Regions from separate parts of the Bacillus sp. XF8 genome, predicted to be linked through region 2. Evidence: predicted binding sites of a transcription regulator. Region 2 holds the regulator's gene; each other region holds the start of a gene.
The links. The regulator LexA, encoded in region 2, represses DNA repair genes until DNA is damaged. The targets are predictions, from matches to a motif close to CGAACATATGTTCG.
Positions count from the first base shown of each region.

Region 1 (2,284 bases), on a different contig from region 2:
TCTTAAAGCAAAAAGGGAAAGGGGAATAACTGTTGTTGTTCCTCTTTTTGTTGGAATTGTATAATGATTGTAAAAACAATTATGTACAAGTAAACGATTATAAGTTAACATAAATAAGTGAAGTATACCAATGTTTAAACTATGGTAAGAGATAGTGTGAGGTGCAAATGTATGAATAAAGGTCAGCGCCATATTAAAATCAGAGAAATTATCGCGAATAAAGAAATTGAAACACAAGATGAACTAGTTGATATTTTACGTAATGAAGGTTTTAATGTAACGCAAGCAACTGTATCACGGGACATTAAAGAGTTGCACTTAGTAAAAGTGCCATTACATGATGGTCGCTATAAATATAGCTTACCAGCAGATCAACGATTTAACCCGTTGCAAAAATTAAAACGCAATCTAGTCGATTCGTTTGTAAAGTTAGACACAGCAGGACATATGCTTGTGTTAAAAACATTACCAGGTAACGCACACGCGCTGGGAGCACTTATTGATCATTTGGAATGGGATGAGATTATTGGAACCATTTGTGGTGATGATACTTGCTTAATCATTTGCCGTACGCCTGAAGATACAGGTGTTGTATCAGATCGTTTCTTAAATATGCTGTAACAAAAAGAATCTTGTTTACTTTTTTGCTAAAAGCAGAAAGTAAACAAGATATTTTTTATTATAGGAAAATAGATGAATGTAAAGTGAAATATAGTGTTTTTTAGAATCAAGTTAGGAAATCGATGGATTGACCCGTAAAACAAATGTTTGGTACAATGGAGCGGGCTAGAAGAGTAAATGCTACATACAATAACTACTTGAGTGAAAAGTGCTCAGCGAAAGCCCTTAGTAGGGGATTAGTTTATAACGAGGTGAATGGGGCATTGTTATCGGAATTATCGATTAGAAACTTTGCTATTATTGAGTCATTAAATATTTCTTTTCAAAAAGGTTTAACAGTTTTAAGTGGTGAAACAGGTGCCGGAAAATCAATTATTATTGATGCAATCAGCTTACTTGTTGGTGGCCGTGGTTCAGCAGAGTTTGTTAGATACGGAACAGAGAAAGCTGAAATTGAAGGTTTATTTTATATAGAGGATAGTAAACATCCATGTATTGCGAAGGCTGAAGAGCTGGACATTGAAATTGAAGATGGGATGATCATTTTAAAACGTGACATCGCTGCGAATGGAAAAAGTGTGTGCCGTGTAAATGGTAAGCTTGTCACATTGAGTATATTAAAAGAAATTGGAAAAACACTTGTCGATATTCATGGGCAACATGAAACCCAAGATTTGATGAATGAGGAACGCCATTTGTTTATGCTCGATCATTTCGACGGAGATCGTATCGTGAACCAATTAGAAATATATCAAGATGTATACGGTGAGTATGAGCAGTTAAAAAAGCAACTTAAATCTTTAACAGAGAATGAGCAACAGATGGCACATCGGTTAGATTTAATTCAATTCCAGCACGAAGAAATTCGGAAAGCAGATTTGAAAGCTGATGAAGAAAATGAATTGACGGAAGAGAGATTAAAAATCTCCAATTTCGAAAAAATTTATAAAGCGCTTGGTGATGCATACCGTTCATTAAGCGAAGATGGTAGTGGACTTGACCATGTACGAAATGCAATGGGACAAATGGAGAGCATTACGCACTTAGATGAGGCGTATCAAGAGAATCATGATTCGATTGCTAATAGCTACTACTTATTAGAAGAGGTTGCTTATCAGCTTCGGGAAAAGTTAGATATGATGGAATATGATCCGAACCGTTTAGACGAAATTGAAACGCGTTTAAATGAAATTCGTATGCTAAAGAGAAAATATGGAAATAATGTAGAAGAGATTTTAGCGTATGCTGATAAAATAGAGCAAGAAATTTTTACAATTGAAAATAAAGATGTGCATATTGAAACGACGAAAAAGAAATTAAAAGAATTAGAAAGCGTGATTTTGAAGGAAGCAAGGATATTGAGTAATATGCGTCATCAGCTGGCAGATCATCTTACGGATGCAATCCACCAAGAATTAAAAGAACTGTATATGGAAAAAACAAAATTTGAAGTGAGGATTGCGAAAAGAGAAGGAATTATTGATGATCCGCTTGTAGATGGGGCGCCAGTGAAACTTACGGCAGATGGATACGATCATGTGGAATTTTATATTTCAACAAATCCAGGTGAACCTTTAAAACCACTTTCAAAAGTAGCTTCTGGTGGAGAATTATCCCGTATTATTTTAGCTCTGAAAAGTATTTTTTCTAAGCATCAAGGTGT
Region 1 covers NZ_JAGDQK010000058.1:17,075-19,358, forward strand. The annotation lists gene J4P91_RS26620 (TlyA family RNA methyltransferase) at 1-29, shown strand, start outside; gene argR (arginine repressor ArgR) at 172-621, shown strand; gene recN (DNA repair protein RecN) at 885-2,284, shown strand, end outside.
Region 1: a site for LexA is predicted at 758-771, ahead of recN (DNA repair protein RecN). Genes of this name have one in related genera too.

Region 2 (2,284 bases):
TCTGATACTCTTCAACAATACCGATGATATCTAGTACCATAGAATCTGAATCAGAAAGCTGTAATTCACCATTATGTGTATGTGTATATACTTTTATCCCTTCTTTATGTAAACAATGCATTAAGGCAATCTTTGCATTTCCTCTTCCAAGCCGTGTTTCATCTTGAATGAGTAGCACATCAATCTCTTCATCTCGAATCATGTCTAGTACTTCTAATATACCGTCCCGTTCAATCGTATAGCCGCTTGCCTTCTCCTCAATTACCTTTACAACATTCATTTGATACCGCTTAGCTAAATGCAATAATTCATCTTTTTGGCGTGATAATGAAGTTTCTTGCGCTTCTTTCGTTGTGCTTACGCGGGCATAAATGATTGCATTCATTTTAAAACCTTCTTCCCCATTTCGATTTTTCCTTTAGTGTATCACAAATCGTCCTTTTGTTCGAACTTATGTTTGTAGAATGTTTTTTCGCATGTTATACTTATAAGTAAGAAAATTGAAAGAAAACGAGGTGTTAAAAAACATGGAAAAGTTAACAAAACGCCAGCAAGACATTCTCGACTTCATTAAGCTAAAAGTACAGGAAAAAGGTTATCCACCTTCCGTACGTGAAATCGGTCAAGCGGTTGGCCTTGCTTCTAGTTCTACTGTGCACGGACATTTATCACGTCTAGAAGAAAAAGGTTATATTCGACGTGATCCAACAAAACCAAGAGCCATTGAAATTTTAGGAGAAGTGAGAATTGAAACAGAAACACAATCAGTTGTTCAAGTCCCAATTGTAGGAAAAGTTACAGCTGGTTTACCAATTACAGCAGTTGAAAGTGTAGAGGAACACTTCCCACTTCCTGCAAGCATTGTTGCTGGAGCAGATCAGGTATTTATGTTACGAATCTCGGGAGACAGTATGATTGAAGCTGGTATCTTCGATGGAGACTTAGTTGTTGTTCGTCAGCAACATTCCGCATACAATGGCGAGATTGTCGTTGCTTTAACAGAAGATAATGAAGCAACTGTGAAACGTTTTTACAAAGAAAAAGATCATTTCCGCCTGCAACCCGAAAACTCTTCTTTAGATCCAATCATTTTAGATAAAGTTTCTGTTATCGGAAAAGTAATCGGTGTATATCGTGACTTACATTAAAAAATAGACCAGCAAGACTGGTCTATTTTTTAATTCGCTTCAATTGTCACGTCTCCTGCGGAGGTTTGTCCGCTAATTTTCACACTACCATTTCCTAGTGTTACATCCCTCTCTTCTTCCTTAAAAATTCTCACTTCACCTGCAAATGTTTTCCCACTTACAGTCGCATCTTGAGGCTTTTCGAGCAAGCGAATGTCAACGTCTCCTGCAGTGGAACTTGCTTCCAAATCATATTTGGAGTCGTGATCAATAACATCTACATCTCCACTTTTTGTTTTTGCTACGACTTTACCACTTACTTTTTTCATTTTAATTTCGCCCGCTTTTGAAGATCCTTCTACCTTCTTCGCTGTCACTCGCTCTATTTCTACATCCCCACCAAGCGTCGATGCATCTACACGTTCACCTTTCACATCACTTACTGTTATCTCACCCGCAGAAGAACTCACTTTTATTTCTTGATAGGAACGTTCTGGAACAACAATTGTTACTCCTGGTGTTTTAAACCCGAAAGATAAAAATGAAAAATCGAATGAAAGTCCCTTTTTTATCCTCCCTTGAATCTTTAATGTATCTCCTTGTTCATCAATACTCACTTTTTGTTTTGCAATATTCCCTGATTGTTTTATATAAAAAGAAGAATCATTTCCTCTTTGAACCGTAACATCCCCAGCATCCAAATCAATTTCTAAATTTTTAATTGCTTCATTTTTAATAACCTTTTCTTTATCTCCACTTTCCGCCGCATCTACTGCTTTTGTATATGTTTGTGATATACCAATAACGCCAATAATGATAAAAGCGACAGCTACTAACAATATTTTTTTCATCTCAGTTACTCCCCTTTAATCATTTTGAGATTCCAATTTATATAGCTTACACAAAAGTTTTTAAACCATTTTGTACAGTAGTAAGCAACTATACATAACAATAAACCTACTCCAACGAACGTAATAGAAACAAATATATCAAGCCATAAAAAAGTACCAGTTAGTATTTTAATTACTACAAATAACGGAGCCACAACTGAAGTAACCCCTCCAACCCAAAGCGCAAATATAAAACTTACAATTGCAATTAAAGGGCCTAATACAATAATAAAGTTTAATAAACTAAGGCCAATTGCTGCCATCACC
Region 2 covers NZ_JAGDQK010000023.1:22,406-24,689, reverse strand. The annotation lists gene J4P91_RS15245 (YneB family resolvase-like protein) at 1-385, opposite strand, end outside; gene lexA (transcriptional repressor LexA) at 528-1,148, shown strand; gene J4P91_RS15235 (DUF4097 family beta strand repeat-containing protein) at 1,178-1,978, opposite strand; gene J4P91_RS15230 (DUF1700 domain-containing protein) at 1,984-2,284, opposite strand, start outside.

Region 3 (2,284 bases), on a different contig from region 2:
TCATTTAATTCTTTTAAACGTTCTTCTAATTCTTTTTCAATATTCTCAATGGCAACTTTCATTTTTTCTTCACGTGTAACGAAGTGAGACGCTGGGAAGATTGCCACATGCTCACGTTCTGCTAATACTTCACCTGTTAAGGCATTCACTTCACGGATTCGATCAATCTCATCTCCAAAAAACTCAATCCGAATGCAATGTTCATCAAGCGATGCTGGGAAAATCTCAACTACATCCCCGCGCACCCGAAATGTTCCACGCTGGAAATCGATATCATTGCGGCCGTACTGCACATCAACAAGTTCACGAAGCAATTGATTGCGGTCCTTTTCCATACCAACGCGCAAAGAAACAACGAGTTCACGGTATTCTTCTGGAGAACCTAAGCCGTAAATACAAGATACACTCGCTACGATGATAACATCGTCTCGTTCAAATAAAGCTGATGTCGCTGAATGACGCAATTTATCAATCTCATCATTAATTTGTGCATCTTTTTCAATAAACGTATCGGTTTGTGGTACATACGCTTCCGGCTGATAATAATCGTAATAACTCACAAAATACTCAACTGCATTGTTCGGAAAGAAATCTTTCAACTCACTATACAGCTGTCCCGCTAACGTTTTATTATGAGCCATTACAAGTGTTGGCTTCTTCACTTCTTTAATAACATTTGAAATCGTAAATGTCTTACCCGTTCCTGTCGCTCCAAGCAACACTTGATGCTTCTTACCATTATTAATCCCTGCTACCAGCTGCTTTATCGCCCGCGGCTGATCACCTTGCGGGGAATATTCTGAGACAATCTCAAATTGATGTTCCAAACAAATCCGACCTCCTCATAAAAAATCTGTATTCCCATTTTACCACGAATGCCTATAAAAAAACCAAGAAAACGAACAGATATTCGGTAAAGTTTTCGACAATGAAAACTCTTCACCCTTTACAACGTTTCAAAGATCAGAGACGAATTTTGCTTAGCGTATATTTTCGTTAAAATGTTGACGATACGCCAAGAAACACAAAAGAGTCCTATTTATTTAGGACTCTTTTTTCAGGCTGTTTTTATATCTGAACCTCTTTGTATCTGTCAACACTGATAAAAAAGAGGAAAAGGAGAGATTCATGATGATGGGTGCATTGAAAAATCATCGCGATGAGCTTGTATCAGTTTCTGTAGAAGAGTTAGTTCCACAAGATCATTTTCTTCGTGCAATTGAAGTCACTATTAATTTCGATTTTATTGAAGAGAAGTTACGTCCTTATTACTGCGAGAATAACGGTCGTCCCAATAGAGTAAACCCTATTGATACAAGAGTTAAATCTTGAGAACAAAGGCTTCATGATGTCTCATATAACTTATTTCAAATACCTTAACGTTGTTAAAACAGTAAGTTTATATTGAGCGATGGGCTTAACGTTGTAAATCCGCATTTTCCTGACGCTACCCCATTTATAAAAAATAAAACTAAGTTCATGGCTTTTTATAATTTATAAAACTGATCATTAAATATTTATAGGGGTCCCACCCCATGGCCATCAAACTAAGAAAACGAGTCACCCTAATATTTAAAAGTTTACATTCAAAAGAAAAAGCACTCTAATGAGTACCTTTCTTCGACTTGAGCCACTTTACTTTTAATAATATGAACGTTGGACTCCCATCCACTTACTATTTCACTATATTTATCTATATTGTTTATTAGGGAAATGAGAATAATACTTTTGTATAACGTCTTGAAGGAAATATATTTTTCTTCCATTTGCATGACCCTTTTAATATAAATAACAATTTTTAGTATAAATTCACTCATTGAGTTTCCACATCTAATAAGATAATATGGGCAAGATATTATTGTTATAAAGGCTATTTAAAGCTACAAAGTGAATAAGTAATAATGCTAAATATTTTAAAGGAGGATATGTAATGAGTAATAAAAACAAAAATACTACAAATTCTAAATCCATTAAGGTTGATTTTGATTATATGAGATCCGCTATTACCGAAGAACACTCTCTTTTAAATGGTGAGGAACTTCTGAAGAGAGATGACAGTAATGTAGAAGTTGCATACAGATATGATCAATTAGGAAGGGTTATATCAGAAACTAGTAGTCCTGGAATCGAATTTGAAGCATCAAGAAGATACCCACACAATCTCAGTGAAGAACAAATAGACGATATATGATGCTGATCTAAAAAATTGAAATAAAGCAATTCGAAAGCTCGTAGAGAAAGGATTAAGTCGCAAATAACGGCTTGCCTTTTTATTTCAATTAAA
Region 3 covers NZ_JAGDQK010000018.1:68,008-70,291, reverse strand. The annotation lists gene uvrB (excinuclease ABC subunit UvrB) at 1-827, opposite strand, end outside; partial or broken gene J4P91_RS11515 (transposase) at 1,132-1,311, shown strand; gene J4P91_RS11510 (hypothetical protein) at 1,931-2,191, shown strand.
Region 3: a site for LexA is predicted at 900-913, ahead of uvrB (excinuclease ABC subunit UvrB). Genes of this name have one in related genera too.